2 linked regions of the Crateriforma conspicua genome follow. The protein of the gene in region 2 binds, or shares a complex with, the protein of the main gene of each other region. Links are inferred from orthologs where the notes say so. Each region holds a gene or a part of one and is shown on either strand. Other genes may lie near its edges. The genes, in order: Mal65_RS09370 and trxA.

Region 1 (15,639 bases), 800 kb from region 2 along the record:
TTGGTCGTACACGTACAGCGGTGTGCCGTACTGGCCGACCAAATCGGCGATCGTCTGTCCGGCGATTTCGGTGCGGGCGGTCGGAAAAGCGGTGGTGGCGGCCATCGAACGCGTCATCCAGTTCTAACAATCGGGGCAACTAATGGGAGGCAGCAATTCAGTCGACGCAGGATACACCGCCGTCGCGTTTTTGGGCAGCAAGGGCCGCAGCGACGGCGTGCGGCTTGGCGTGCGGCTTGGCGTGCGGCTTGGCGTGCGGCTTGGCGTGCGGCTCGGCGGCCGGCGTGAGACTCGGGGCGGTTGACCGAGCCGGAAAGGCCGCCTCGTTTGCCCGATCACCCCAAGCATCGGATTCCCCGTCGCCGGGTTAACCGCGAAGAAGTCCAGACGCAACACCGCGACAAATCGGCGGCTGTGAAAAACGAGCGTGTCGGCAACGCTCTTCTTGAGAGAAAATAAAGGACGCAGGTTCGTCAGAGCCACGCGCGTGCAGTCATGTTTTGAATCATGCTGGTGTGCCCCGGCGGCAAAACCTGCCCATCCCACCCGCCTTTGTCTGCGTCGGCGAATCATCCCTCGTGATTGCCACGCGCATCCCCACCCTGACCATCATGAACGATGCCCCCCGCCCCCTGCGCCGTTGGATCAAACGCATCGCGATTGCTCTGGTGCTGTTGTCCGCCGTCGGTGCGGCGTCGACCATCGCGACATCGTCACTGCGTGTCGAAGAATCCCCGGTCGGGATGACCTACACCGTTCGCCGCGGATCGCTGGCGGTGACCGTCACGGAAAACGGCACGGTCGAAAGCAGCAACAACAAAGAAATCAAATGCATGGTCAAAGGCGGCAGCACCGTGCTGTGGGTCATCGAAACCGGCACCATCGTCCAGCCAGGTGACGTCTTGGTGCGTCTGGACCAATCGCAAATCGAAGACAACATCTTGGCCCAAGAGATCGTCTACGAAAACGCGCTGGCCAATAAGATCACCGCGGAATCCGATGTGGCGGTGGCACGCAAGAGCATCACTGAATACTTGGAAGGCACTTACGTTCAAGAACGCAGCACGATCGAAAAAGACATCTTCGATGCCGAACAAGCGCTCACCCAAGCCAAGCTGAATTATGAATCATCCGTCCGTATGGCGGGCAAGGGATTGATCAAGTCGTTGCAGCTGAGCCGTGAGAAGTTTGCCGTGGAATCGGCACGCAAAGATTTGGAATTGAAACAGACTCAACTGGAATCGCTGGAGAAGTATAAGAAGGAAAAAGAACTTCAAACCCTGCAAAGTTCACTGCGTGCCGCCGAAGCCCGTTTGGCATCCTTCGAAGCCTCGTTGAAGTTGGAACAAGCTCGACTGGATCGCGAAAGGGAACAACTGGAAAACTGCACCATCGTTGCCGACGTCCCCGGCATGGTGATCTTTCCGTCAATGGCCGAATGGAAATCCACGCCCGACATCGAAGAAGGCGCGGTCGTTCGCGAACAACAAACCCTGTTGATCATCCCCGACGTTTCCAAAATGCAGGTCAAAGTCGGCATCCACGAATCGAAGGTCGATCGTTTGTCGGTCGGAATGCCCGCCAGGGTCGAATTGCAAGACGACGTGTTGGCAGGCAAAGTCAGCGAGATCGCCGAAGTCACGCGACCGGCCGGTTGGTGGACCGGCAACTTGGTGAAATATGACACGCTGATCCGCCTGGAATCTCAACCCGGGCTGAAGCCGGGCATGACGGCTTTGGTGGATGTGGTGCTGGCCCAGTACGACGACGTGCTGACCGTGCCGGTGGCCTGTGTTTTGGAGGACGGCGATCGTCACTTGTGCTGGGTCGTTACCGAAAACGGCGTCCAACGCCGCGAACTATCCTTGGGCGATACCGACGACGAATTTGTGATCGTCCAGGCAGGCTTGGCCGAAGGCGATCGCGTGATTTTGAATCCCACCGTCTATGTGGATGAAGCTCAAGACGCGGCCGGGCGCGTCGGCGGCACCGAGGCCGATGAATCGAACGATTCCGAGACCACCGCATCATTGGAGCCGACCGAAACATGATGCGGTTCTGGCAAACGCTGTTGCTGGGCGTTAAGAGTCTTCTGTTACAGAAGTTGCGATCGGCCCTGGCAGCCCTGGGGATCTTCATCGGAACGACCACCGTGATTTGGCTGGTCGCTATGGGGGAAGGTGTCAGCCATGACGCGCAGCAACAGATCTTGGAACTGGGTGCGACCAACATCATCGTCCGCAGTATCGAACCGCACAGCAGCGAAGCGGCCGGCGAACGCGTCAAAACGTATGGACTGACCCGCGCCGATTACCGGCGCATGATGTCCAACATCCCCACGATCGTTCGCGCGGTTCCCATCCGCGAACTACGTCGTGAATTCATGGTCGGCGGTCGTCGCCTGGACGCCAAGCTGATCGGCTGTACGTCGGATCACTTGGCGTTGAACCGACTGCAAATCGCTCGGGGACGATGGTTGCGCAGCGACGATGATCGCGAGAACGTGATCGTGCTGGCCGACGGTACCGCCAAGCGTTTGTTCGGATACGAAGACCCCATCGGACAAAAGGTACGTGTCGAAAGCGACGTTTATACCGTGATCGGCCAAACCAAACCTCGCGAAGCGTCCGCGGCGGTCGGCGGCAGTTTGGAAGCACGCGATTACCGTTTTGACGCCTACATTCCTTTGGAAACGTTTCGGCATCGGGTCGGTGACCAGATCATGACCCGCACCGGTGAAGGTTTTAACTTCAAAGGCGAAGTCGTCGAGTTGACGCAAATCACACTGACCGTTGGCAGCGTGGACGAAGTCGATGAAACCGCGTCGATCGTCAGCTTTCTATTGCAAAAATATCATGACCAGGAAGATTACGCGGTGGTCGTGCCCAAGGAACTGCTGCGGCAAGCCGAGCGAACGCGAACGATGTTCAATGTGCTGCTGGTCGTGATCGCCGGGATTTCATTGTTGGTCGGCGGGATTGGCATCATGAACATCATGTTGGCGACGGTGACCGAACGGACCCGAGAGATCGGTGTGCGTCGTGCGATCGGCGCCAAACGCAGCGATATCGTGCAACAGTTTTTGGCAGAAACTTTGGTGCTGACCGGCGGCGGTGGCTTGCTGGGCGTGTTGTTTGGTCTGATGTGCGGGCCGATCTTTGATTTCGTGCGAAACACGGCGGAACTCATTTCGCCGGATCTACTGCCGCCGATCGTTCACACGTTGGAGCCGCGGATTGCGCTGTGGTCGGTCTTCCTGTCGCTGTTCATCTCGCTGGGGGTCGGTCTGATCTTTGGCGTCTATCCGGCACGTCGTGCGGCGATGATGAATCCGATCGACGCATTGCGTCACGAATAAAAAACGCCGGAGGGGGTATCGTCTAGTAGCAGACCGGCGCGTCGCGCCCGGTTAGCTTGGCGTCTCATGGGGCTGCCACCTTGTTCACTTGTCGGCTTTTCTTTCTGGCGGAGTCTCTGATCATGCACCGTTTCTACCGGGCGTCTGCTGCGCTCTTCGCAGTGCTAGCAGCCATCTTGTTCGGCACGCCGGCGTCGGCGGAAATCGTTCTGGATTACACGCACGACACCGGGTTCTTTAGTAGCAATGCGACGGCCAAGGCAGCGTTGGAAGCTGCAGCATCCGATATCAATGCCGTGTTGAATTTGAATTTGGACGCAATTACGGATGACACCGTCACCGGCAATGGTGGTGGCGGAACCGTGTTAAATTTTGACTTCCGATATCAGTACACCAATCCGGCGACTGGTGCGTCTGTCACCGTCAACGACACCACGACGCCGGCGAACGAAATTCGCATCTACGTCGGCATGCGGAACTTAACGGGCAGTACTTTGGGCCAAGGCGGATCGGGAGGGTCAGGAATTGCAATTGGCGGGGTTTCCGGGTCTGGGCCGATCTCCGCCGCCATCGCCGACGCTCAGGCAAGCTACCAGCACCGTCGAAACGAAGGGCCAGTGATTGGGACGCTGTCTGGGAATGTCAGCGGAAACTCTTTCTCTTTCGAGATGGGGCCGGCTCTCGGCAACCTTTGGTTCGACCAAGACACCAATAATGACGGTGCCACCGATAGTGCCGCGGTTCTGAATGCGAACTGGCACTTTGATCACACGACCAGTGTCGCGGCAGGCAAAGACGATTTTTATTCCGTCGCGCTTCACGAAATGCTGCACTCGATCGGTTTTGGTGGATCAGAGACTTGGGACGACTTGGTCAGCGGCACCGATTGGCTGGGCAGCGAAGTGATCGATTTGAATGGAACGGGTACCGGCATCATCGACGGCGGTGGTGCTCACTTCGCGGCGGGATTGATGAGCACTCGGATCACCGATGGCATGGCTCAGGAAGTCGTCATGGATCCGACATTGACGACCGGAACACGCAAATACTTGACCGATTTGGATGTGGCTTTGTTGCGTGACATTGGGTACTTGAATGCCAGCGCCGTCCCCGAACCGTCGACGTGGTTTGCACTTGCTATGATCGGTGGCGGTGCTTGTTATCGCCGTCGCCGCCAACGTGCCAAGCAATCAATGGAGGCTGCGGCGGACGTCTGATTCTGTCACAGCTTTGCGGGGCTTTCGCCGATGGATTTCTTTCACAGTGGATCCTGGCAATCCAAACGCGAATCCTTTGACGTCACCAACCCGGCGACCGGTGATGTGGTCGACCGGGTACCCGCCGCGGACGTGAGTGATGTCGACGCTGCAATCGATCACCTGGATCGAGTCGGCCGCCCCGTGATGGCCCGCATGCCCGCTCACCAGCGGGCGGCGATTCTGTTGCGAGCGTCCCAAGCGATTGGCGAACAGTCCGATTCGCTGGCCCGAACGATCAGCAGCGAATGTGGTAAGACGATCCGCGAGGCTCGTGGCGAAGTCGCGCGTGTGGCCGAGGTGATGCGGCTTAGCGGCGAAGAAGCCAAACGAATCAACGGCGAAGTGTTGCCGCTGGACGCGGCCGCCGGTGGCGAACACAAACTGGGATTCACCCTGCGTGTTCCCTGTGGCGTCGTTGCCGCGATCACGCCGTTCAACTTTCCGCTGAACCTGGTCTGTCACAAAGTCGGTCCGGCCATCGCCGCCGGCAACGCGGTATTGATCAAGCCCGCCAGCGACACGCCGCTGTCATCGCTGAAGCTGGTCGGCATTTTGATCGACAGTGGTTTGCCCGCTTCGGCGATCGCTTGTTTGACCGGTGGTGGTGGCGTTCTGGGCAAAGCCATCTGTGGCGATGACCGGATCCGAAAAATCAGCTTCACGGGCAGCCAAGTTGTCGGCGAAGCAATCTGTCGTTCCGCCGGTTTGAAACGCGTGACGATGGAACTGGGCAGCAACAGCCCGCTGGTCGTATTGCCCGACGCCGACTTGGACGCGGCCGTCGCCGCCACGGTCGCGTCGGGGTTCGCCAACGCAGGCCAGGTCTGTATTTCGGCCCAGCGTTTGATCGTCGATCGATCGGTGCACGATGATTTTCTGCAGCGGTTGTTGCCCGCGGTCGAAGCGATCCGTCTGGGCGATCCGCTGGACGAACACACCGACATGGGCCCGCTGATTCGGCGCAGCGAAGCCGATCGAGTGAGGGCTTGGCTGGACGAAGCAACCGCCGCCGGTGCTCACGTTGCGACCGGCGGCGAACAAGACGGCGCGTTTGTCCGGCCGGCGGTGATCACGGACGCGAATTCGACGATGAAAATCGTCCGTGATGAATTGTTCGGCCCCGCGGTCGCCGTCCAAGCGGTCGCCGATGTCGACACCGCGATCGCGGCGGCCAATGACACGTCGTTCGGTTTGTCCGCCGCCGTGTTTACCCGCGACCTGGACGCGGCGATGCGTTTCGCCCGCAACGTCGACAGCGGCAACATTCACATCAACGGTGGGCCGATGTGGCGATCCGACTTGATGCCTTACGGAGGCGTGAAAAACAGTGGAATCGGCAAAGAGGGCCCACGTTATACGATCGCCGAAATGACGGAAACCAAAATGATCGTTTTGCATTTGGGCGACTGATCCCGTCCAATCGGCTTCACAAAGCGTGCCGCGGCCATTCAACTGCGGACGGTTTCTACCGCTTCGCCCCCATTCCCATTGCAGGAGTCCTCCAGCGTGAGTCCCACCGAAGATCTGGCCGCCCGCAAGACCGAAATTCGCAAGGCGGCCCACGCGGCTCGCAAAGCCCAGGAAGACAAGGACACCATCAGCCGCCAGATCACTGACCGCATTTTGCAGCTGCCCGAATACCGGCAAGCCAAATGCGTGATGTGGTACGTCGATGTCCGCGACGAAGCCCGTACGCGTCACGCGTTGCCCGATGCGATTGCCAGCGACAAGAAAACCGTCATCCCGTTCTGTGTCGACGGTGAATTGGAATTGTTCCACCTGGAATCGATGGAGGAACTGGAACTGGGGATGTACAAGATCCTGGAACCGGCCGAGTCGCTGCGGCACGTCGCCGAGAAACGCGTTGATGTCAGCGAATTAGATTTGATCCTGGTGCCCGGCGTCGGATTCGATGACCGTGGCGGACGCACCGGCCACGGCAAAGGCTATTACGACAAGTTGCTGGAAAACGCGCGAGCCGATACGCCGCTGGTCGCACTGGCGTTTGAGTGTCAAATGTTCGACGAAATTCCGATGCAGGATCACGACATCTACATGGACAAGGTCATCACCGAAGACCGCGTGATCGAAGGGCGGGGACGCAATGGCTGATCTGAAGCAACTGGTCGAAGACACTTATGCCGAAGGGTTTCGCAGTATCTATGGCGAAATCCTGATCACCGCGCGCGACGAGAAATGGTTGCGGCACGCGTTGAATGCCGTCACCGGTCACGCCAGCAGCACGATCTTGTGTGATTGCGAAGCCGGTGTGGCCCAAATCGTTTCCAGCGAACAGACCCCCGACGGTCGGATCGGCGGTGTCGTGCAATTTCACGTGCCACGGTTTCGCAAAGACCGACGTGAGCATTTGGAAAAAGTGATGCTGGCGCGGATCAGCCAAAACGTGCTGACGTGTCCGACCGCCCGGTGTTTCAATCGACTGGATACCGAAGACTATTTCAAGTTGGGACGCAAAGTCGCGTTCTTCGGTGACCGGCATCAGTTCCGCGACCAACGTTATGGAACCAAAGGTTGGGTCATCCCGATTTTGGGCGGTGAGTTTTATTTGACTCGCCGGTTTGGTTTTCGCGACGGCGTGATGGGCGGCAATCTGTGGTTCTTTGGTCCCGATGAAGACATCGCATTGGCGGCTGCCGAAAAAGCTGCTCAAGCAGCCGATGCGGTGCCCAATGTCATCACCACATTTCCCGGCGGTGTTGCCGCCAGCGGGTCCAAAGCCGGCAGCAGCTATGATTTCACGATTGCATCGACTTACGCCGAATTTTGTCCGACGCTGAAAGAGAAGCTGGGGGCCGAATCCAAGGTGCCCGAAGGTGTGGGCAGCATCATGGAAATCATCATCAACGGTCGTGATCTGGACTCATTGAAAGACGCGACGCGTGCAGCGATTCATGCCGCCGCAGACACGGACGGATTGATACGCATCACCGCCGGCAACTATGGCGGACGCCTGGGCAAGTCGTTGATCCATCTACACGAGTTGCTGGACTAAATCGTCGCCTTTCGCTCCGCCGAAAGATTGCGAAAACAAACAGTCGCCTCCCAAGCATTCACACTCCTCCGTGCCTTGGTGCCTCCGTGAGAGCCATCCGCCCAGGTTGCGAGGTCTCTCACAGAGGCACGAAGACACGGAGTAGAAGATGAAGAAGAAGGCGGTGGGGATCGTGGTGAAGGTCAACGATTCCATCGCTTCGGTGGTCTGATTCGAACAACCCCTCTCAACCACTCACACCCCTCCGTGCCTTGGTGCCTCCGTGAGAGCCATCCGCCCAGGTTGCGAGGTCTCTCACAGAGGCACGAAGACACGGAGTCGAAGATGAAGAAGGAGTGCGGCGAAGGTCAACGATTCCATCGCGTCGGTGGCCTGATTCGAACAACCCCTCTCAACCACTTACACCCCTCCGTGCCTTGGTGCCTCCGTGAGAGTCATCTGCCCAGGCTGCGAGGTCTCTCACAGAGGAAAATGCGAAATCAACTTTGGTGGCATTGGTAGCCCGGTTCGAACCGTCGCCTGCCCTGCACCATGGGCGCAAAGAAACAGGCTTGGTCGCGACACCAAGCCTGAATCGTGTTCCCCGTTCAGGAACAATCGTCATGTTGCGAAACGCTACGGCGTCGTCGCGGGTTGCTGGCCGGGTTGGACCGGCTGACCTTGTTGGCCCATCAACATCATCATGATCGGCATCTGCTGTTGGGAGCCACCGTTGTAGGTGTAACCCGCGTCCAAAGCACGATCGATCCGTTCCTTGGATTCCGTCAGGTGGGCCATCGTATAAGCGTCGATCTTTCCGGCACACTTGTCCATCGTCACCTTGATGCGATTGCTCAGGTTCCGAAGTTGCATGCGGGACAGATTGCTGATCGGCATTTGTGCCGCCACGTCATCGCTGCTGTCCAGGATCAAATCGATCAAGCGTTGCAGGTGTTCGCGTTGCAAGTTGCGTCGCAGCGAACTGATCATCGGATTGCGATCATCTCGGTCTTCGGGGCATTCTTCGCCCAACTCGGTCCACACCGCATTGCTGATACGGTCCAGCAATTCGGGCAACGTCAACGCGTCTTCTTCCGGCGGAAGACGTAATTCGTTGTCATACACACGACGCAGCGTGGTCGGATTCATCAACATCGTCAGCGCCGACGCTTGCATTCCAAGCACGCGATCATGGATCGGCCAAGTCGCTTCGTCGGACAGAGCCGAACGCGATCCGCCGCCCAGCCATTTGTCCACGCCCATGCGTTCCAGCAGTTTGGGTTCCAGGCCGAAAGCTTCGTCACGGAACGTGGTTTCGATCACGTATTCCAACGCTTCACGCTGGTCCTTGGCAGGCACCACTTGGACCGGAGGCCGGTCACCGGGGTCACCCTTCTTGTCGCGATTGACGAACGCACCGCCGATCCAGTTGGCCATCATGCTGACCGTTCGGGATTGCAATGACAGTGTCAATTCATAGCCGCGTCGCGCCTTGGCCCAACTGTCGCCGTCTTTGACGAACGAATCCAGAAGGCGACCGCGATACAGATTCACCAGCTTCATCTGTTCCTGACAATACGACAGCGGATCCTTGGCAAAATCATATCGCCGGGCGTACGGATCCGGTCCGCTGGTGTCTTCGTCGGTTGCGTATTGCAGTTCCGGTTCGACGCAGCGTTTCAGGATTTCCGGCAAGTCCTTTTCTTCAAAGGTGTAGCCGTATTCGATAGCCCAGAAATCATAGGGGCCGATGTCGATCATCGCGTAATCGCCCTGCGTTTCGCCGGCTTCGTAGCGATAGTTGATCGGCGCGTAATCCATCACCGAACTGGCGAAGGTGCGTTTGCCTTTGACGTCTTTGCTGTTGATTTCGTCCAGCGTCAACAGTGAACTGGCTTTGAAGTTGTGACGCAGGCCCAACGTGTGTCCGACCTCGTGGGCGACCAAGTCGGCCAGCAACGGTCCGACGAACCACTCCGGCATGCCGTCCAGCAATTCACCGGGATCCGCCTTCTTGGACTTCGCGTCGTCATCGTCACTCTTGGCGACCGCTTCGTCATCCTTGTCGGCATCTTCGTCTTCGTCATCAGACGATTCGTCGTCGTCCTTCTCGTCGCCATCCTTTTCTTTGTCGTCGTCCTGTTTCTTCTTATCCGACTCCGCGGCTTCCTTTTCCTTCTTCTCTTTTTCCTTTTCGGCTTCTTCGTCCGCCATCAAGGTCAACGCCCAGTCCATGCGGGCCAGTGCCAGGTCCAGGCTGCGGCTGCTGGCGGCCATGCACAGACCGTTCTTTTGACTGATCTGGCCGTACAGCCCATCAAATTCATCGTCGCCCAACAGGCTGGGGTCGGCCTGTGCCATCTTGAACCCGGCCATCGGCTGTTGTGCTTGGCGAGCGTACTTGGCACGCAAGTGGTTGGCGTTTTCGGGAGCGGCCAAGCGGACACGCGGATCCCAATTCGGGTGACGTCCCAGCCATGCCAGCGTTTCCGCCGTCATGCCTTCCATCGCCAGCTTGGGCATCAATTCGTGATAATTGAAATTGAAGTGGCGGATCCAGCCGTCGGTCAGGATGATATCGGCGTCCAGAATTTCACCCGTTTCGGGATGCACGCGGCTCGGGCCGATGGCCGTCCCGACGTCGTTGTTCAGCCAGCGAATGAAGTTGTATCGAACGTCCTCGGGGTCCTTTTCCATGTGGACCTTGCTTTCGGCGTCCTGGTATTCGATCACGATCGCATCGACGATACCGACCTTTTCAAACGCCTTGTTCCAATAATCCACGCCGGCTTTGATCCAGCGGCGATAACGCACCGGGGCGGTGTGTTCGACGTAAAAGCGGATCGGTTCTTTGGGCGGGCTGAGCTTCAGCTTCGGATCCCGCTTTTGTAGACGCCAGCGATTGATGAAGCGAATGACGGTTTCATCGTCCTCGTATTTGCCCAGGTCGGTGAACGATGTTGTGAAGTAACCCACTCGTTCGTCCGCCTTGCGGGGACGGAAGCCCGACGATGCCGAGGGGACTTCGCTGAACGAATAGTGGATCGTTTGCAGGCGGCTGTTGGCACCGACGATCTCAAAAGCGATCTCGACGTTTTCGGGAAAGACCTTCGCCTTTTCCAACGACTTGATGCGTGACCGTGACGATTGCCGAACCGACGATCCGAAGAACGTCGACGCGCTGCCGACCAACAGATTGTCCAAGTCGATCACCGGACCACCGCTGGGGCCGATCGCGACGATCGGAATGTCCAGCAAGACTCGGTCGGTGAACAGTCGTTTGACCGACGATTTGGCTTCCGGTTCGCCCGACGCTTTGATGTCCAGATTCGGGGCGATCAGTGCCAGCCGGTCATCGTAACGACGCCACTGGACGACCCATTCGCCGGCCTGTAGTCCCGCATATCGATCCCCACTGCTGACGGTCAATGCGATGAAGTACCGCTTGGTGCTGAAGTTCTTGGGCAATTCGCCCAGCAACTGAGCGTCCTTTTCCCGCTTCCACAAACGGAACAAGCCTTTGCTGGCCGTTTGATCGGAGACTTTGATCTCGGTGTAGTCTTCCGAAACCTTATCAAACGGGGGCAGGCTGGCGGCCGAGGCCGGTGCGGACATCAACATTCCGCAAATGGCGCTAGCGGCTACCCATCGGGCACGGTCCCACAATCGGGTCATGGCATTCACTCTGGCAAAGAAATTTTATTCCGTCGGCTCGTCCATCGGACCGACGTTGGCGTGACGAAGGCGGGCAGGCCGGATCATCCGAAGATTCCAAAACTTCGTCTCATTCCGATCGGTTTCGTCCGCCCAGGACGGGATCAACAAGAAACGGTAGCTCAGAAGAGCCGCCGCCACCGGCAAAACGGTTTCTCCAGCGCGTCTTCGATTCTGACGCACGGCGGGGCCGGAATGTTTTGCCGTCTTTACCGTTTTATCCGATATTCTCCTTCCAACGCAAACAATGGCGGTCGGATCCGCCTTGGGATCGCCACGATCGCGCCCCTCGACGAATCGCGGGGCGACTGAGCATCCCATCGGCATCGCTGTAACTCGGTCGAACCCCAACGAACGCGGGGCCGCGGCGAAAGTCAATCTCGCAGCGGCCCCGGTGAACGTTTGCTACTTTGGCGGATCAGCCGACTTTGATGTCGATCTTCCGCGGCTGGACTTCCGGACGCTTGGTCAGGGTCACACGCAGCACACCGTGTGCGTATTCGGCCTCGATCGATTCCGGGTCGACCGATTCGGGCAGCGTGATGCTGCGGGTCAGTTCGCCGAACCGGCGTTCTTGGTGCAGGTACTTGCGGTCTTCCGCATCGGCCCGCTTGGCCGTCACGGTCAACTTGCCGTCATCGACCGTCACGTCCAAATCATCCGGTGCGATGCCGGGTAGGTCCATTTCGACGGTGAAGTGTCCGTCGTCTTCCCAAACCGATGTCGGAGCAAACCAAGCCTGCGATCCGCTGACACGCAGCGGAGCGTCGAACAGGCGGTCAAACAGCTCATTCAAATCGCGTGACGCCGAAGCAAGCGAATCGGGGACCGTTAAGCCGGGGCGTCGAGTCATGCCATTGTTCATCGTCATTGATCTCCAGATTTAAAAGCCAACACAAACCCTCTGACAAATCACCGGTCCCCACGTCGGTGCGAACGCTTTGTTGCACCGGAGCACCCGCGACGCCGCGGTGGTCGCGGCACTTGCGTCGAGCGCTTTTGCGAGGGGACAGGTCAATTTGACAGTCAACCATTTCGATTTCAGATCGATGCATCGAGCGTGCCAATTTCGGTTCCGAGGGCGGTTCGCAGCGACGCATCCCCGACCGATGGGGCATCGGCAGTGAAACGGCGGACAAACCAAAAACACCCGAAAATCCAGTGCTTTCAGTGATAGCCTGTGCCTATGAATGGCTTTGTAATTTCGTATTGGACGAATGGAAACGCTGCGCGTATTTTTCTTTCAGTCGACCACCGCGACTGACTCGGCGGTCGGCATTCTGTCCCCGTTTTTCCAAAAGTGTTTCTGACGAAAAGGAACCCACCACGATGTCCAACGTTGTTTTCTTTCATGCCGGTTGTCCTGTTTGTGTGGCCGCCGAACAGACCGTCGCCGATGCCTTGCGAGACGATGTCGAAAAGGTTCACCTGGGGATTCAAAAGGATCGACTGGGTGAAGCCGAAGCGGCGGGTGTTCGGTCGGTGCCGGCATTGGTCATCGACGGCCAACCGTTTCACATCAATCACGGCGCCGACCTGTCGGATTTAAAATAGAATCGCACCGTTCGTCCAAGACCCACCGAGGAAGCCATCGTGACCACCGCGACGGATACGGCATTCCCCATCGTTTCCATCCACGTCGGTCGTCCTCGGGCGATGGACGCGGGCGATGATCCCGGCAAACCTTGGACGTCCGGCATCATCAAAGATCGGGTCGACGGCCCGATCCGGGTGGGCCGCGAAAACTTGGACGGGGACGGGCAAGCCGACCTGGTGCACCACGGCGGTGTCGACAAAGCGGTGCTGGCCTATCCGGCGGTCCACTTCCCATTCTGGAAACAAGAGTTTCCCGACGTCCATTGGGGCGATGGAACGTTCGGTGAAAACTTGACGATCGCCGAGGCGGACGAAACCAAGGTTTGCATCGGAGACGTTTTCGAAATCGGCGACTGTGTGTTGCAAGTCAGCCAGCCCCGACAACCTTGTTGGAAACTGTCCCGACGCTGGCGTTTGCCCAAACTGGCCGTGCGGGTCCAACAAACACGTCGAACCGGTTGGTACTTTCGCGTTTTGTCGACCGGAACCATTCGGCCCGGCCAAAGCATGCATTTGACTCGCCGTGATTACCCCGATTTCACCGTCGCGTTTGCCAACGATGTCATGTTCGCCAAGCCGCGGGATGCGGCGTTGGATTTGCGTCTGGCCGCGTGCGACGCGTTGTCGGTGTCTTGGAAAAAGACATTGAATACCCGCAGCGGCGGCAGCGAATCGGACCACCAATCGTCGGTCGACGCGCGATTGCGCGGCGACAGCTGAATCGACGTCGGTGGCGACGTTCGTTTAGACTTCGCGAAGCTTTTCGGGCAACTGATTCTGAATGAAGTCACGGATCTCGTCACGGACCCGACGATAGGCATCCAGTGCTTCTTCTTCGGTCTTGGCATCCTTGGCCAACTTGGGCGGGTCATCGAAGCCGACGTGAACCGTCTTTGCCTTGGTCAAAAACATCGGACAGTTTTCGTCGGCGTGTCCGCAGACGGTGATCACCAAGTCCAGCGGGACGTCTTTCACGGTGTCGGCCAACTTGGATGACTGGCCGCTGATGTCAACACCGGCTTCCTTCATCACCGCCATCGCGTTGGGGTTCATCCCGTGGGCTTCGATCCCGGCGGAATAGGGTTGGATGGCATCACCGTGAAAGTGCCGCGCCCAGCCTTCGGCCATCTGGCTGCGACACGAATTTCCGGTGCACAAGAAAAGGACGTTCTTTTTGGTCATCGTTGTTGTCGGTTTCGGGGGTACGAAAATAAGAAGTGGTTGGACGGAGAAAACGCGATCAGGATCGTGATTCCAGCGGGGCGTGATGACGCTGCCCAAGTTTTGAAAGGGCATCGACACCGGTGGGCGGTTGTAATTGCCAAGGGACCAGCGCCGCTGAACCGCCGGACAAAGTTTTCACTTCATCGATATAGGCCTGCTCGTGTGACTGGCGGCGTTGCAACGCCGGATCGGTCGTTTCCAGGGGAGCGATGCTTTGGTTGATGACCCAAGCGGTCGGTTGGATTTCGGCGCGAACCAAGTCTTCCTGCAACTTTGCCGCTTCGTGGACCGGCGTTGCTTCGGGCAATGTGACGATCAAGACTTGTGTGAAATCGGGATCCCGCAATCGCGGCAACAACTGCTGCACCGATTCGGGAACTTCGCTGCCCTGGCGGCTGACTTCGCGGTGATAGGCCATCGCCGAATCGAGCAACAGGATGGTGTGGCCGGTCGGTGCGGTGTCCAACACGACAAAGCGATCGGTGCCCGCGGCGACTGATTGGGCAAACGCTCGGAAGACGGCGATTTCTTCCGTACAGGGGGACCGCAGATCTTCTTCCAAAAGAGCGCGGCCATTTGCATCCAAGTTTTCGCCCGCGGTCGCCAAAACTTCGTGGCGATACGCTTCGACCTCCGCCGCCGGATCGATGCGATCAACGGTCAAGCGTTCCAGTGATTCGCTAGCCAAGGTCGCCGCGACGTGCGCGGCCGGATCGGTGGTCGACAGATGAACGTCAAAGCCGCGACGTGCCAGCGCGACGGCGACGGCACTGGCGACGGTGGTTTTGCCAACACCGCCTTTCCCCATCGCCAAGACCACGCCGCGTCCTTTGGCGGCGATCCCGTCAACAAGATCGGACAAATCGCCGGGCAATTCAGTGGATGAAGGCGACACGTTCAACGGGGAACCGGTGTTTGCACCGGAGTCTTCATGGTCGGCCCGTCCGACTTGCCGCAGGCGATCGATACCCATCACGCCCGACGGCGAAAGGGCGACGGACAAACGTGGAAGTTCGGCCAGGTTGGATGGGATCTGTTCCAGTGCGTGATCGCCACGTTTCTGCATGGCCGCGGCCACTCGGTCGCCTTCGTCCGACGCGGTGAAGACACCGTTGACGATCAGACGTTGGTTCAACACACCCAACTGACGCAGTTCGTCGCTGCTGCGGGCCGCTTCGGCAAACGCCGATGTTTCCGGGCGTGTGACCAAGACCAGCGTCGTTTGGTCGCCATTGCCCAGTGCGGCAACCGTCTTTTTGTAGATCGCTTGTTGGGCCTGCAGTCCGGCCAGTGGTCCCAAGCATGACGCCCCGGTGGTGCTGGATTCCATGAACCCGGACCAAGCCGACGGCAACGTCAACAATCGCAGCGTGTGACCCGTCGGCGCGGTGTCAAAGACAACGTGGTCGTAATCGGACGTCGCGGTGTCGTCACCCAACAGTTTCGCGAACTCATCGAACGCCGCGATCTCCACCGTGCAAGAACCCGAAAACTGT
Region 2 (15,765 bases):
TGCCGGATTGAATCTGTGCCGCGAAACGCTGGCCGGACAAGACGTGCGAGCCCACAAGGCGGAAGCCGCCGTCGGTCGGGCGCCGTTGCTGGAAGTTCAGATCGTCGATTTGGCCGACAGCATTGCCTATGACGCGCACGACGTGGACGACGCACTGCAGATGGGTTTGCTGACGATCGAAGAGCTTTCCGAATTGGCCATCGTGCGGCGTTCGCTGGATCGTATCGCCGATGCCGGCAGCCAGATTCAACGCAAGTATGTGCGTCAGTCATTGGTTCACGAATTGATCGATCTGCAAGTCAGCGATTTGTTGCACGGTGCTTTGGAACGTTTGCGACCGTTGTCGGGCTATCGTGCCGAAGACATCAGCAGTGAAGGGATTCGCGTCCATCACAGCGATGTGATCGCCCGGGAACGCAGCGAACTGGAGTCCTTCTTGTTCGACGCCGTCTATCGGCATCCGCGGTTGATGGATGTGCGACGATCGGCGGGTGACCGTTTGCGTCGATTGTTCGACACGTTGTTGGCGTCGCCAGGACGGTTGCCGCTGCGATTCCGTGAACGATGTGAACACCACAGCGTGCCACGTGTCATCGGTGAATACTTGGCCGGGATGACGGACACGTTTTGTGATGCCCAGTATCGCCATATCTGTCAAAACGATGATGGTCCGCTGGCCGACTGGTAATGTTCGGGGCGATCTTTGGTGGCGGCAAGATTATTTCGGCCGCCCGTGTCCGCATTTGATGAACGTGCATTGTTTCGCATCGCTTGGATCACCGACCCGCATTTGAATCATGTGCCGGCCAGTCGTTGGGACCCGTGGTGCGACGCGTTACGATCGAGTGATCCGACCGCTTTGCTGATCACCGGTGACATCAGCGATGGTGACGACGGATGGTTCCAGCTGGATCGTCTGGCGACTTGCGTGACGTGCCCGATTTACTTTGTCCTGGGCAATCATGATTTCTATGGCGGGTCCGTCGCCCAGACGCGGCGTCGTGCAGTCCAGGCGGCTCGCGAATCCTCGCGGCTGGTCTATCTGACCGACAGCGAACCGATTCGACTGGCCGATGATGTTTTCTTGGTGGGTGAAGACGGTTGGGGCGACGGAGTGATCGGGGACGCGCGCACCAGCCCGATCCGCTTGCAAGATTTTCAGCAGATCGATGACCTGCGCGGTCGCACCACCGATGACCGTTTGGCAACGCTGCGGGCGCAAGGCGACGAATCGGCGGATCGTTTACGACAGAAGCTGATGCAAGTGCCCGACGTGGCAACGACCGTTTGGGTGGCCACGCATGTTCCGCCTTATCGCGAGAGCTGTTGGTATGAAGGCCGAATCGCCGACGATCAATGGGCGCCCTACTTTGTTTGCGGCCGAGTCGGCGAGTGCTTGGATGACGTTGCGTCGCGGCGCCCCCGGATGAATCTGGAGGTGTTGTGTGGGCACACCCATCACCGTGGCGTTTATCGCCGAGCCCAGAATCTGCGGGTGTACACCGGGGCGGCCGACTATGGCCATCCGGCGATCGAAGGCTTGATCGAACGGGGCGGTCTGAACGGCCTGGACGGTTCGGCTTGAACCGCGTGGCTTGAGTGATGTCGCGAGGCCCGCGGCGAAGTTGTAACGCGGTGCCCGGCGGACGAAGAAGGACGCTGGGCTTTCAGGTTCCCGTCGAGTTACAAAAAAAGCCCCGCCGGTGATCGGCGAGGCTTTTCGTGATGTTTGACGATCAAACGTATTACTTCGCGGCGGCCAACATTTCTTTCTTGGCGGCGATGATTTCTTCTTGGATGTTCGACGGCACTTGGCTGTACTTGGCCAGTTCCATGCTGAACGATCCCTGACCTTGCGTCATGCTGCGCAGGTCGGTGGCGTAACCGAAGGTTTCGGCCAGCGGGATTTCGGCTTGGATGATGCTGTTTCCGTCGACAACGTCGGTGCTGGTCATCACACCGCGGCGGCGGATGACGTCACCCACGACGGTCCCTTGGAAATCCTCGGGGCATTCGATTTCGACGTTCATGATCGGCTCGAGCAGCTTCGGCGACGCTTGCTTGAAGTATTCGCGGAAGCAGCCTTGTGCGGCGGTGTAGAACGCCTTTTCCGAGGAGTCGACTTCGTGATAGCTGCCGTCATCCAAGTCGATCCGGGTGCCGACCACCGGGTATTCGGCGACCGGGCCTTTACCCAGGCTGTCGACGAATCCCTTTTGGATTGCCGGAATGTATTGCTTGGGAATACGACCACCGACGACGTGATCTTCGAATTCAAAGCTGTCTTCGCTGTCCGATTCGATCGGTGACAGCTTGCCGACGATGTGAGCGTATTGACCGCTACCACCGGTTTGCTTCTTGTGCTTGTAATTGAATTCGACGGTCTTGGTCGGGCTTTCGCGATAGCTAACTTTCGGAGCACCGACTTCGATTTCCACGCCGTATTCGCGGCGGATCCGTTCGATGTAAACCTCCAGGTGCAATTCACCCATGCCGGAGATCAGGATCTCGTTGGTCTCTTCGTCGGTTTCGACGCGGAAGGTGGGGTCTTCCTTGCGGAAACGCTGCAGTGCCTTGCCCATCTTGTCGCCGTCGCTGCGGCTGGTCGGCGTCACGGCAATCTTGATGACCGGTTCGGGGACGAACATGGATTCCAGCGTGCAGAAATCACGTTCGACGCTGTAGGTGTCACCACTGGCCGAGTCGATGCCCATGACGGCGATGATGTCCCCGGCGGTCGCTTTGTCGATTTCTTCTCGCTTGTCGCTGTGCATGCGAACGATACGGCTGAACCGTTCTTTGCGACCGGTCCGTTGGTTCACATAGGTGCCGCCTTTTTCGATCGTGCCCTGATAGATCCGCATGAAGGTCAGTTGGCCGAACGGATCGTCGACGATCTTGAAAGCCATGCCGACGAACGGAGCATCGGGATCGGGTTTCAGTTCGATTCGCTTTTCTTCGTCCGACGGGTCGCGACCTTTGACTTCGCGATCCAGCGGGCTGGGCAGGTATTGGGTGACCGCATCCAACAGCGGCTGGACGCCTTTGTTCTTGAACGCGGTGCCCATGTAGACCGGGGTGGCACCGTTCAAGACGGCGTCACGGGTCACGCGATAGATCATGTCCTTGGGGACTTCTTCTTCGCTGAGCAGCAATTCCATGACTTCATCGCTGTAGTTGGACAGCGAATCCAGCATGTGCACGCGTTGTTCTTCGGCTTCGTCTTTCAAGTCGGCGGGGATTTCGCCGGTGACGACCTTTTCACCCTGATCACCATCGAAGGTGTAGGAGACCATTTCGATCAAGTCGACGACGCCACGGAAGTTGTCTTCGATACCGATCGGGATCTGCATCAGGAAGGCGTCGGCGCCCAGCTTTTCACGCAACTGTTCGACGACCCGCCGGGGGTTCGAACCGGTGCGGTCCATTTTGTTGATGAATGCCAAACGGGGAACGTTGTAGCGTTTCATTTGGCGGTCGACGGTGATCGACTGGCTTTGCACGCCGCCGACGGCACACAGAACCAAGACGGCACCGTCCAAGACACGCAGCGAACGTTCCACTTCGACGGTGAAGTCGACGTGACCGGGGGTGTCGATCAGGTTGATCGCGTGATCTTTGTATTCGACGCTGGTCGCGGCACTGGTGATCGTGATTCCACGTTCTTGCTCCAGCTCCATGTGGTCCATGGTCGCGCCGTCGCCGTCCCCGCGGACTTCTTCGATCTTGTGAATACGGCCGGTGTAAAACAGGATCCGCTCACTGAGGGTGGTTTTGCCGGAGTCAATGTGGGCACTGATCCCGATGTTGCGAACCTTCTCCAATTTCATACTCTTCTAAACCTCTACTGGCGCCGGCGATGGGATTCGACGTGTTCCGGATTCGACGCGTCAGACGATTCGCGTCGCGATTTAATACAAGGCGCCCCGGAAGATCGATGTCGCGGGCCTGGACAATTGTGTTGTTGATGCGGCTCGGGCGAGGCGTTTGAAGCAGAAATATCGCAAAGCTTTGCCCAGATTGGAAGGGCAAAGGTGCGACGAAGTATCCCGGACTCCGGGCGCGGACCGATCGGAGCCCGTCGGTTGGCCGGTCCGGGGCGGGGTGGAGGTTTGGGACGCCGGACCCGATATCGCTGCTTCGGCGTGGTTTTTTATCTTGCATGACCGTTGGGGAAACGCAAGAGCCCCTGCGTCGGATCCGTCGAGTCGACCCAAAAACGGGGCGGCCAGCGCCCGGATCAAATTGCCGCGACGGCCAAGCATCCGTCGCACCGGCCGAGGGCCATTTTTCTTCTATTGACCCACGCCCCGGCCGCGTCTAACAACTTGTCCTGTCAGTGTTCAACTCGGCAAGGCGGCCGAGCTTCTGCATTCATCCAAGGAAGGTCATCGAACCATGCCAGGCCCGAATTCTGTTCCGCTGTTGGACGTCAACCGCGACAATCGCCCTTATCGTGAAGAATTCATGAGCGCCCTGGCCGGCGTCCTGGATTCCGGACGCTTTCTGTTCGGCCCCGATGTGGTCGAACTGGAATCGGAAGTCGCCAAATACAGCCAAGCCCAATTTGCCGTCGGTTGTGCCTCCGGCAGTGACGCCTTGTTGCTGGCCCTGATGGCCCTGAACATCGGCCCGGGCGACGAAGTGATCGTTCCCAGCTTTACTTTCTTCGCGTCGGTCAGCTGCATCACGCGACTGGGCGCCACGCCGGTCTTCATCGACATCGATCCGGACACCTACAACATGGATGTCGACCAGCTGGATTCGCTGATCGGCCCCAAAACGGCAGCCATCATTCCCGTGCACCTGTTCGGACAGTGTGCCCGCATTGACCGGATCTGTCAGATCGCCGCCGAGCATGATATTCCGGTGGTCGAAGACGCCGCCCAGTCGATCGGTGCGGCCTATCATTCACGTCCCGCCGGCAGCTGGGGAACCGTGGGCTGTTTCAGCTTCTATCCGACCAAGAACTTGGGCGGCATGGGCGACGGCGGCATGCTGACGACCAATGACGAAGCTTTCGCGGATCGGCTGCGTTTGTTCGCCGGCCACGGCATGCGGCCCCGCTATTATCACAAGGTGGTGGGCATCAACAGCCGCTTGGACACGTTCCAGGCCGCCGTGTTGCGGGTGAAGATGAATCACTTGCCCCAGGCCGTCGAAGGCCGGCGCACCAACGCCACGCGGTATCACCACTTGTTCCGCGAAGCCGGTTTGGTCGAAGACGGCCCGGTCACCTTGCCGGTGATCGACGAGAACGCTTTCTCGGTCTGGAACCAGTATTCAATTCGCATCGCCGACGGGCGACGCGACGAAGTCCGCCAGTACTTGGCCGACAATGGTGTGGGTTCGGAAATCTATTACCCGGTGCCGATGCACCAGCAAGAGTGCTTTGAAAACATCGGCTTCAAAGCCGGCGATTTGAGCGAGACCGAGCGGGCCAGCCGCGAGATCTTGAACCTGCCGATCTTCCCGTCGCTGACCGTGGAAGAACAAAACCGAGTCGTCGAAGTGGTCGGTCAGTTCTATCAGTCGGGCGAAGCCAAGAAGGCCGCCTGAACGAACCGGGGCTGTGGTCCCACCGAACCGCCGTTTTGGCGGGCGGATTTGACTGCCTCGTTTGAAAGACCAACGAAAACAGGCCGCGTGCGATGATTCGCATGCGGCCTGTTTCGTGAATCGGATGCCAAAAGGCGTCACCTTGGAATCAAGACGTTGCCGCCGAATCCAGGGCTTCTTGCAGCGCGGCCTTGGGGCGAACGCCCACGAAGCTCTCGCTGACTTCGCCGCCTTTGAAAACCAACAGCGTCGGGATGCTATTGATGCCGAAACGCTGGGCGGCGCCGGGGTTATCGTCGATGTTGATCTTGCCGATTTTGACCGACGGGTTTTCGCCAGCCAGTTCATCGATCATGGGAGCGATTTGACGACAAGGGCCGCACCAGGGTGCCCAAAAGTCGACCAAGACGGGTTGGTCCGATTGCAGCACTTCGGAGTCGAAATTGTCGTCGGTGAATTCTTTGACAGCATCGGAAGCCATGACAGTGGTCTCTCGTTTTGTACGGATAGTTAAACGGGGAATCGGTCGGGATCGCGGTAATCGTTCACAGGGACTGATCGACGGTGATCCATCGGCGGGCGGGGCGTGTCACATCCGGTCGACGACGCCTTGCACAGACGGCCGAATTGTAGGATGGCAACACCCGCTGTCAATTTGCCGGTCCGACCGGAACGTCTGACAAGGTAAGCAAGTGCTGAGCCAATTCGTCCAGAATCATCGCTGTGGCACCCCAAACCTTGTGTTCGCCGTGTGCAAACGCCGGCGTGCGGAACTGCAAATGACCAACGCGATGTTCGCCCCGACGGACGGATCGTATTTCGGTGTGTCGTGACAGGTTTCCCGCGACGACCTGCCGCAGAAGTGTTTCCAGCGGCAAATCCAGCACCTGATCAACCTCGGCCGGGTCGGGGCACCAGGGGGCGGATTCTTTTCGTAGCCACGCGACCCAGGGGGTGACCCGGTTGTCGCTGGCATAGACATACTGGCATGCCAGCCGTCCGATCCACTGGCGGACCACGGCGGGGCGACCCAATTCTTCGGCGAATTCCCGCAAGGCGGCTTCGCGGGTGTCTTCGCCCGGTTCCACCCGACCCCCGGGAAAGCAGATTTGCCCACCGTGATGTTTCAGCAGACTGGGCCGCCGCGTCAACAAGACACGCATGTGGCGGAGCGATGGGCGCGGTTGGTGGGCATCCGTCGCGGATTGACCGCCGGCCGGGGCTTTCTTTGATGCCGATCCGCTGGGCGCGACTTCCGCACACGACACACCATTTTGACCAGACGCATCTTCGTAAATGCCGACCAGCACCGCGGCGCGGCGAGCACGGAGCGGTGCGGGGCCACGGTGGCGACCATAGGCAAGTGGCACGGCCGCGATCGAACGATAGCGTCGCGACAGTTCGGGCGTTTCGCCGCGTTGTCGCAAGCGGTCGCTGAGTTGTTGCGGCCAAGTCGCCGGCAATTGCCACCGATCCGGTCGCCTGGTTGCCGGTATTTTCACGGTTGCTAAATCAACGTTTCCAACAATCGACGAAGCTTTCGCAATTCGACGCGATGATCCAAGTCTTCCTGGGGCGCCATGTGGATCGTCAAAGCGCGATCGTATTTTTCACGTTCCAGCTGGGTGACCAATTTGCCGTAGTCGATTTCGCCCTGCCCCACGCTGACTTGGAACGCATCGGGGCGGGTGTCGCGAAGGTGCGTGTTGATCACATACTTCAGGATCTTGTCCAGCGATTTGCCTTTGGCCGGACCGGCAACGTAAACGCTGGGGTCCAATGTGATGCCCAGGCCATCGACGTTGTTGCACAAGACCATCAACGTGTCGGGGTCTTCGCTGAGACAGCCCAGCTGGCTGCGGACCGCGACGCGTACGCCTTCGGTTTCCGCGATGCTGACCAGCCGCTGAAGGTGTTCGACTTCTTCATTGAAAGGCGTGCCCAGTTCCGCCGAAGGCACGGTCAAATTGACGACCTTGGTGGCTTTGGCGATCCGGCACAAATCGTGGAAGTCGTCGTAGTGCTGGTCACCTGTGCTGTCCAATTCGATGCTGTAACCGGAGATGTCCAGCCGGTGGGTGTACCGAAGCAATTGGATTCCGCGGTCCGGATCAGCCAGGATTTCGCTGGGGCGAGTGTGCGCGCCGGACTCGTGAATGGCGATCTCGATCGCGCTAAAATCCAGGTCCTGCAGCGTTTCGATGCTGGTTTGCAGGTCATCAGCCGGCCAACATTCCGTCGAAGCAGCGACAAACAATTCAGGCGTCCTTTCAGCAACAAATCAATCGGTTTTGCGTAACCGGCGCAGTCTACTGCGCCGGCGTCGATCGCTAAACCCTGATTGCCAAACAGGTTCACCGGTTCACCGGTCGTCGCGTCCGTCCCGCGGGCTGGTGGTCTGACAAGGTGGGTGATCGATCCGGTAAGCTGCCCGCATGACGTCTGAAAATGATCCCCAGTCCAACAGCGACACGAATTCGGCTGATGTGCGGTCGATCGGGGGACCCGTGCGGCTGGAACGGCTTTGCGTGGACGTGGCGGGTCGCCGTTTGTTGGATGACGCTCGGTTAGATTTGGAGCCGGGAAAACTGCTGGTCGTCGTCGGTGGCAGTGGGGCCGGCAAATCCGTGTTGCTGCGGATTCTGGCCGGCTTGTTGCCGCGTGATGGTGCCGTCGTGCGCTGGTCGGCTGACATCGCCGCTGGCACTGCGGGACACCCTGACACCGATGCCGGATCGAAGGGGCCGGCCCGCCTGGGCGCCGCACTGTCACCTCTGCTTCGTCGCGTGGGCGTGGTGTTTCAACAGTTTGCGTTGTTCGATGAACTGTCGCCGACGGCCAATGTCCAGTTTGCGATGGACCATCGCGGCGATCGTCATCGGCCACCCGAACAAGACGCGGCCGGTTGGTTGGCGGAATTGGGGGTGCCCGCGGAAGTTCCCGTTGCCGGACTTAGCGGTGGTCAGAAACAGCGGCTGGCCATCGCACGGACGTTGGCCTCCGATCCAGAAGTCATCCTGTACGACGAACCGACATCAGGACTGGATGCGGCCAGCGGTGCGAAGGTGGCGTCCTTGATTCGCCAGACTCAGCAGATTCATCACCGGACCAGTGTGGTCGTCACGCACGATTATCAAACGCTGATACCGATTGCGGACGAAGTCGTCTTCTTGGACAGTCGGCAAAAGCAACTGGTTTCCGTCCCACGCGATCAGTGGTCGCAGATTCATCAGTGGATGCATCCTGTCGCAGCAGACCCGGCAAACGCAAAAACGCCGGAACATCTGTCGGGCACACGTGGGTGGTCGATGGGGCGCCGTTTGATCGAACAGCTGGACACGTTCCTGTTGGCCAGCTCCGATGCATTGATCAGTGCGCTGCGATTGCCCGTCGATGTGTTGCCAGTTTTCCCGCGATGGAAATGGGCGGGGCGATTCTTTGTGCACTATTTGCGATTGGTGGGCGGCCCATCGGCATGCGTGTATTTGGCCATCGCGGGTTTGATCGCCGGGTTCACGACGACCTATTTCACGTTTCGCTTTCTGCCGTTTCGACTGTACACGCAACCGTTGTTGATCGACGAATTGTTGGCGTCGATCGGGTTCGCGTTGTATCGAATTTTGGTTCCCGTATTGGCAACGATCTTGGTGGCGGCTCGCTGTGGTGCCGCGGTGGCCGCCGACGTGGGCGTCAAGCGATACGGCGGCCAGGTCGATGCGATGCGGACGCTGGGTGTTCGGCCGCAAGCTTATTTGTTGGTTCCAATTTTGGCGGCCTTTCTGGTAGCCACCCCTGTGTTGGAATGGATCGCTTTTTTTGCCGCGCGGTTGATCAGCATGGTGACGTTCTCCGCCACACATGCCGACATCCCGTCCTATTTTTGGGACCAGCACTTCTTCCGCAATCTTCGCGGGCAAGATGGCCTTTGGCCGAAGGGGGCGGGCTGGGTTTTCGGAAAGAACGCCGCGTGCGGTGTGGGCACCGCGGTGATCAGCTACTATCAAGGTCTGCGATCCAAACAGTCCGCCGCTGACGTCAGCCAGGCGATCACGGCGACCGTGCTTTGGACGACCTTGTGGGTTTTGGGCGTCCACTTTGCCGTTGCGTTGATGGAATTTTAATCGTCGACGCATCGCCACCGTGTTGTCGCACGCGATCCCCACGTTTTGAATTCGGATTCCCAACCGGCTCAACCACGAAACGAATCGAGATGGATAAGAAAGCCAAAAAACGACTGGAAGTCATTAAGAAGAAGCTAAGCACACTGCGCCCAAGATTGGCCGGTTCGAAGCAGCAGGCCGATGATCCAGAAGAAACCAAAGCGTTGGAAGAAGAGATCGCCGCGCTGGAGGCCGAAGCGGAAAAGTTGCGGGCGTCTTGAGGTACGACCAAGCAAGCCCGCATCTGTGCGTGCCTGTAAAACGAAAACAGGCAACCTTGGGGCAAGGTCGCCTGTTTGGAATTTTGTGTTTCGCTGATTCGGGGATCGGCTCACCGTCATGGCTTTCGCCGATGGCTGAATCACCTGTGCGTTTGCTAACTCGCGCGTTTGCCGGCTAGCTGCGGAAATTTTGCCGTCTAGCTGCGGAAATGTGCTCCCGCGTCGGCGTCGATATGCATCACGCTGGGTTGTGCCGTCCGCGTGTTCCAGTAATCGGGAGCCCAGCGGCCGGCTTCGATCAGCATCGCGACGACGGCTATCAGCATGAAGACGGTGCTTAGGATCAGCATCACCGTGTAGACGTTCGGCGGCTGTTTCCGTGGGGGCTCATTCGTAGGTAGTGTCGACACGGTCGCCCTCCTGGATGGTTCGGTTGCTGTAGTCAGACAAGATTTCGGCGACGGCACGATCCGGTTCGGTGTAACCGACACGCAGGCGGGTGACGAACGAACCGTTTCGTGTCACGTCAAGCAGGTGTCCCTGACGCAGGCCATCGTCGCTGCCGATGCTGACTTCGACTTGTTTGCGAGGCCGGTTGACGACCAAGACGACACCGTTTCGTTCCGGCGGTGCGCCGTCCAGCGGTGCGTTGACGTCAATGCCCTTGGCTTCGACCACTTCCTGCAGACGGGTGACTTGGGTGCGAAGCTGATCGTTGCGTTGCTTTTGGTTTTGAACGGTGCCGCGGGCGCGGTTCAGCAAGTCGGTCAGCTCGAGCGATTTGGCAAACAGGGTGTCGCGGTCCTCGCGTTCCTTGACCAGAGCGGCCCGCAGTCGAGTGATTTCTTCGGTCTTGGCTTCCAAGTCGGCCGCACGAGAACGGTCCAACTGGGTCAGCTCCGTATTGGCCGCACGTAGGGCTTCCACGTCGGCCGCACTTTGGACCAATTCCTGTTGCAGTTGGTTCAGCTGAGTCTGCAAGGCAGCCAGAGCGGTGCGGCGGGCGGCGCGTTCGCGGTCTAGAGCCGCTTGGGTTCGCTGAGCCGAATCGCGAAGTTGATCGTTGGTGGTTTCAACGGTTTCGATTTGCTGTTTCAAGCCGCCAGGGCCCAGCACGACGTCGCGCCAGTTGCGGTGTGATGCGTTGACGGCAAGCCCGACGACCATGAACACAATGCTCAAGGCAAACACGGCGAACGTCAGCGCCTTCCCGAGAAGATTCATGAGGAATGGGTTCCGAGCAAAGAATTGGCGGTGGGGGCAGAAAAGACTGATCGGCGGCCCGCCACGCAATTGCTGCGGGGGCCGTGCATCCACAGGGAGTATAATTACGGCGAAATTTTCGTGTCAACGAATTCAACCCGAAAAGCCAAGCTTGCCTAGCTTGAAACGGCCGCGGGCCGTTTTTGCCGAACAGACCAGTTGTCGCGGCATGTATCCCCCAGCCGACGGTCCGGCTCCCTACGCCGCTTCTCAAATAGGACCACCCATAAATATTGTCGATCACGTTTGTCGCTTTGCCACCAGTTTGCAGCGGTTTTTCGTTCGAAGGCTTGGAAGGGGGGGGCCGGAGGTGTCGTAGAAGCCGTTGACTGGAAGGGCTGGTCCACCGGGATGCCGGATTTTCTCCCTTGGAAGCAATGAAACAGCCTAGGCGAAGCTCTGGAAGCGGACCCGGAGCGCAGTGTTACCGATCGCTCTCAACATCGAGGGAGCTTAATAAGGGCCACCCATTAATTACACGAAGCACAGTCATGCTGCGGCTGCCATTGCGTGGCGTTTTCCGGTAGGGGGGCCTGAAAGGGGCTGCGGTCGGCGTGGGGGGGCGGTTGGCTGGAGGGGCTGGTCCACCGGGATGCCGGATTTTCTCCCTTGGAAGCAATGAAACAGCCTAGGCGAAGCTCTGGAAGCGGACCGGGAGCGCAGTGTTACCGCTCGCTCTCAACATCGAGCGGATTCAGATTTCGCTTGCTGCTCGGCAGCGGCCGGTCGGCGCCGTGCCGCTAGTCGGAACAGAGTCCCAGTGGGTTGTCCGGTGCACACATCCAGTGTTGGCCGCACCGCACGGCTTCACGTGCGAGGCTTTCTGGCGTTCCCGCCGCACGCTTGAAGACGCGGCCGAAGCGGCGAACCACATCGCACCACCCCCGAGTGTCGACGCCGATGCGGGATAGAATCGGAGCCAAGTGTTTCGGTATTGACCCCAGTTTGTCCGACCGAAGTTGCCGACCGGTCCAGTCGAGCAATTCCAGGTATCGAACCAGCGATATCCCCAAGAAGCCTTTGGAACTCGCCCGCCGCCCCGATTTCTCGACACAGGGACCAACCGGGTCCTTCGCCTCATTGATCTCTACCGGGCTCATCCATCCACTGTGGCGACGCCGGCGACTTCGTTCCCACTCATGCATGCTTGGCCGCAGTCGACTCGGTTGCTGCGGCAGGTCATCGATGCGATCTTTCGCTCCGGTGTAAGGACTTGATTCTGGTGTTTCGGCAATCGCTGCACGCACCGGATTTAAATCCACATAGGCCGCACAGGCTAGCAAACTGGCTTCGTCAAGCAGGTTTTGCAACCGGTATCGCCCCTCCCAAAACCTGCCCGTGCATTCGTCTTCGCGGTTGGCACGTCTGGCGATGAACTCGGCAACACACCGCATCCACCAGCTGACATCCGACAGTCGTCGTCGACGTTCGGCCAGAACTTCCGGATGATTCACCAGCGCCGCGATGTCTGCCTCGGTCGGCGGTTCGGCTGAACCATCCGGACGCCGGCGAGCCGGAAACAACCGCAACCACCGACCGGCCACTTCCTGGTCGCTCCATGCAGCGACAACGTCCGGACGACTTCGAAGCACCAAGTGCAAGTGGTTGCTCATGACCGAATAGGTCAAGCAGTCGATGCCGAAGACGCTTGCCATGAACTCCAGGCGGTCCCGGATCCACTGTCGCCGGTGTTCAAAGGATCGGCCAGTCAGCGGGTCTTCACCGCACAAAAACGCCCGGCGGACGCAGCGTTGTACCGCGTGAAAGACCTGCACCTGAGCAGGGTCCGCGACTTCATAGCGTGGTTTTCGTGGCATCAATCCATCCCCAATTCTGGCTGTCGAACCGACTGATCGTACCCGTCATCGGCGGAAAAGACAAATAAATCTGGGTGGCCCCTTTTGAGACTCTGAAAAGACAAACAAATATGGGTGGCCCCTATTGAGGAGTTGGGGGGCGCGTATTGTTCGTGGGAGTTTCAGGCCGCGATGGTGCGGAGGGTGGCCAAGAATTGGTCGATCGATTGGACCCGCTTTTCGACGCTGGGCTGCAAGGCGTGCATGATCAGACGTGCCAGCTTGGGGTCCAGGTCGGGGGCCCGTTCCAGGATCGGTGTGGGTTCGGTCGTGTCGTGCTGCAGTGCCGCTTTGCCTGTGACGACTTCGCCCTGCCAGGGATGCTGCATTGTGCACAGACAGTAACACGTCACGCCCAGCGAAAAGATGTCGACCCGCTTATCCGTCGGCCGACGCCGCACGATTTCTGGCGACATGTACAACGGCGTCCCCGTCCGGTTTCCCGGTGCCATGAAGGGCGGCGTTGCGGGGACCGTCAAGCCAAAATCGATCAGCTTCAGCCCGCTCATGTCGGGCAAGCAGATGTAATTCCGCGGACAGATGTCTCGGTGAATATATCCCTGGTCGTGGACGTATTTCAGCGATTCGGCCATGTCACGAATTAACGTCGTTTCGATGCCGGCGATCAGATGTCGCTGCTTTTTGACAATGATCTGTTGCAGGCTCGGCCCCTCGATGTACTCCATGATGATCACCGGTTGCCCCTTGGGCGTGACGCCGGCTTCATACGTTTCGACGATCTTGGGATGGTGCATCGAAAGAGCGATTTCGGCTTCGCCGGGCTTCTTCAGGCCCTTGAACCGAGCCTCGAATTGCTCGTGCTTTTCGATGTCCAGCAATTTGACGCCGACCAAGCGATCGGTTTTATGGTCTTTGGCGACGTAGAAGGAACTCATCGTGCCCACGGCACTGGTCCGCATCCGTTCGTAACGGGTGTCGACGTCGATGACCTGGTGCTTTTGAGAGGAACCGAAAGCGTTCCGGATGGAATCAAACAGACCCATAGCGTTGATTCTGGTGCCAAGAATGGATTCGGATCATCAGTCGCGGCCAGCCTACTTGCCGCAGTAGTCGATCGCCCGCGCGATTTCCGTTTTCAGGTTCTTTCGTTCGACGATACGGTCGACGTAGCCGTGTTCCAGCAAGAATTCGCTGGTCTGAAATCCCGCAGGAAGTTCGATCCCGATCGTCGCCTTGATCGTTCGCGGCCCGGCGAATCCGATCAACGCTTTGGGTTCGGCGAACACCAAATCGCCCAGCGACGCAAAGCTGGCCGCCACGCCGCCCATCGTTGGGTTTGTCAGGACGCTGATAAACAGCCCGCCGGCTTCGTCGTACTTGGCCAGGGCCGCGGTGACCTTGGCCATCTGCATCAAAGACAGGATGCCTTCGTGCATTCGAGCACCACCACCGGAACCGCTGACGATGATCAGGGGCAGGTTGTGGGCAGTGGCGTGTTCGACCAGGCGGGCCAGTCGCTCGCCGACCGCACTGCCCATGCTGCCCATGATGAATGCGCTGTCGGTCACGGCAAACGCGACGCGTCGTGCCCGGACCATGCCCGTGCCTGTGACCACCGCATCGGACAGCCCGGTTCGTTTCTGTTCGCTGACCAGCCGGTCGGCATAGGGACGGCGATCGGCGAATTGCAGCGGGTCGACCGATCGAACTTGGTCGTTCATCGGCTCGAACGTGCCTTCGTCCAGCACTTGTTCGATTCGTTCGCTGGCGGACACATAGAAGTGGTGTTCGCATTTCGGGCAGACGTTCTGCCGTTGTTGGATTTCCTTTTTATAGATCGATCCTCCGCACCCCGGGCACTTCAGCCAAAGGCCTTCCGGGACGCCTCGTTTTCGCGGCATGCTGGGCGGATCGACGGACGCGTCAGGCGTTCGGGGCGTCGAAGACAAATTCGGACTCGCTGTGGCCATGGACACTCGGACGGATCGTTGGGAATCGACAAGTCAGCCACTTTAGCAAAGCATTTTCAAAAATGCTGCTGCAAATCGGGCTTCGCCCCGGCATCGGCCAGCGACTACCGTGGACCAGGCCTCGTCGGGCCGGCGTCAGGTCGAACCGGCTCCGGGGCATGCTAGACTGGTCGGTCGCGTTCGGCCGGGCCGTCGTGGCGGTGTTGCAAATTAGGTATTTCGCTGGGGCGACTGATAAGCCGATGGATTTTCACTGTCTGGGGACCGCCGGGTATCACCCCAACCGGTCCCGGCATACGTCTTGTTACTGCGTGCCCCAGTGTGGATTGGTGTTGGATGCCGGCACGGGGCTGTTTCGGCTGACTGAATTGATCGAGACGGATCACCTGGACATCTTGATCAGCCACGCCCATTTGGACCACATCGCCGGTCTGACTTTCTTGCTGGATGTTTTGCATTGTCGTTCCGTCGCCGGACGGCCGGTGGATCAGGTGCGTGTTTTCGGTGAAGCGGCCAAGCTGGACGCCATCCAGACGCATCTGTTCGCGGATTTGATTTTTCCCGCTCCCTTGGATGTTCAGTGGGTGACGATCGACGACACCCCCGAATTTTCTGCCGCCGGTGCGACGGTGTCTTGGCGTCGCCAGCCACATCCCGGCGGTTCGGTCGCCTATCGGCTGGACTGGCCGGCCGTCGCATCTTGCCAGGCCAAGCGTTTGGTCTATGCCACCGACACGTCGGGGCTGACCGACCCACAGGACATCACCTGGTTCGG

The links.
Region 1: the proteins of trxA (region 2) and Mal65_RS09370 are in contact, whole or in part, in an NMR structure (PDB 2IPA), measured with the Bacillus subtilis proteins. The link is inferred for Crateriforma conspicua from one-to-one orthologs.

Annotation. Positions count from the first base shown.
Region 1 is NZ_CP036319.1:2,408,442-2,424,080, forward strand. The notes cover bases 12,383-15,200. They hold Mal65_RS09370 (arsenate reductase ArsC), read right to left. Parts: upstream 14,102-15,200; coding sequence 13,664-14,101; downstream 12,383-13,663. Other genes in these bases: Mal65_RS09360 (thioredoxin family protein), read left to right, coding at 12,653-12,877; Mal65_RS09365 (MOSC domain-containing protein), read left to right, coding at 12,917-13,639; arsA (arsenical pump-driving ATPase), read right to left, coding at 14,160-15,200. Also shown: lysA (diaminopimelate decarboxylase), read right to left, coding at 1-105; Mal65_RS09320 (efflux RND transporter periplasmic adaptor subunit), read left to right, coding at 612-2,051; Mal65_RS09325 (ABC transporter permease), read left to right, coding at 2,048-3,358; Mal65_RS09330 (PEP-CTERM sorting domain-containing protein), read left to right, coding at 3,481-4,575; Mal65_RS09335 (aldehyde dehydrogenase family protein), read left to right, coding at 4,606-6,027; Mal65_RS09340 (5-formyltetrahydrofolate cyclo-ligase), read left to right, coding at 6,124-6,729; fhcD (formylmethanofuran--tetrahydromethanopterin N-formyltransferase), read left to right, coding at 6,722-7,630; Mal65_RS09350 (zinc-dependent metalloprotease), read right to left, coding at 8,246-11,224; Mal65_RS09355 (Hsp20/alpha crystallin family protein), read right to left, coding at 11,742-12,176; more of arsA, read right to left, coding at 15,201-15,639. UniProt on the Bacillus subtilis protein: Catalyzes the reduction of arsenate [As(V)] to arsenite [As(III)]. In vitro, can dephosphorylate para-nitrophenyl phosphate (pNPP).
Region 2 is NZ_CP036319.1:1,618,740-1,634,504, forward strand. Bases 4,375-7,318 are described here. They hold trxA (thioredoxin), read right to left. Parts: upstream 6,041-7,318; coding sequence 5,708-6,040; downstream 4,375-5,707. Other genes in these bases: Mal65_RS05940 (DegT/DnrJ/EryC1/StrS family aminotransferase), read left to right, coding at 4,399-5,559; Mal65_RS05950 (NUDIX hydrolase), read right to left, coding at 6,210-7,061; Mal65_RS05955 (sugar phosphate isomerase/epimerase family protein), read right to left, coding at 7,067-7,318. In the rest of the region: Mal65_RS05925 (dGTP triphosphohydrolase), read left to right, coding at 1-688; Mal65_RS05930 (metallophosphoesterase family protein), read left to right, coding at 734-1,585; fusA (elongation factor G), read right to left, coding at 1,746-3,830; more of Mal65_RS05955, read right to left, coding at 7,319-7,816; Mal65_RS05960 (ABC transporter permease), read left to right, coding at 7,995-9,680; Mal65_RS26370 (hypothetical protein), read left to right, coding at 9,770-9,940; Mal65_RS05965 (hypothetical protein), read right to left, coding at 10,138-10,350; Mal65_RS05970 (hypothetical protein), read right to left, coding at 10,328-11,164; Mal65_RS05975 (hypothetical protein), read right to left, coding at 11,944-13,020; Mal65_RS05980 (serine/threonine protein kinase), read right to left, coding at 13,182-14,063; accD (acetyl-CoA carboxylase, carboxyltransferase subunit beta), read right to left, coding at 14,115-14,921; Mal65_RS05990 (MBL fold metallo-hydrolase), read left to right, coding at 15,233-15,765. UniProt on the Bacillus subtilis protein: Participates in various redox reactions through the reversible oxidation of its active center dithiol to a disulfide and catalyzes dithiol-disulfide exchange reactions.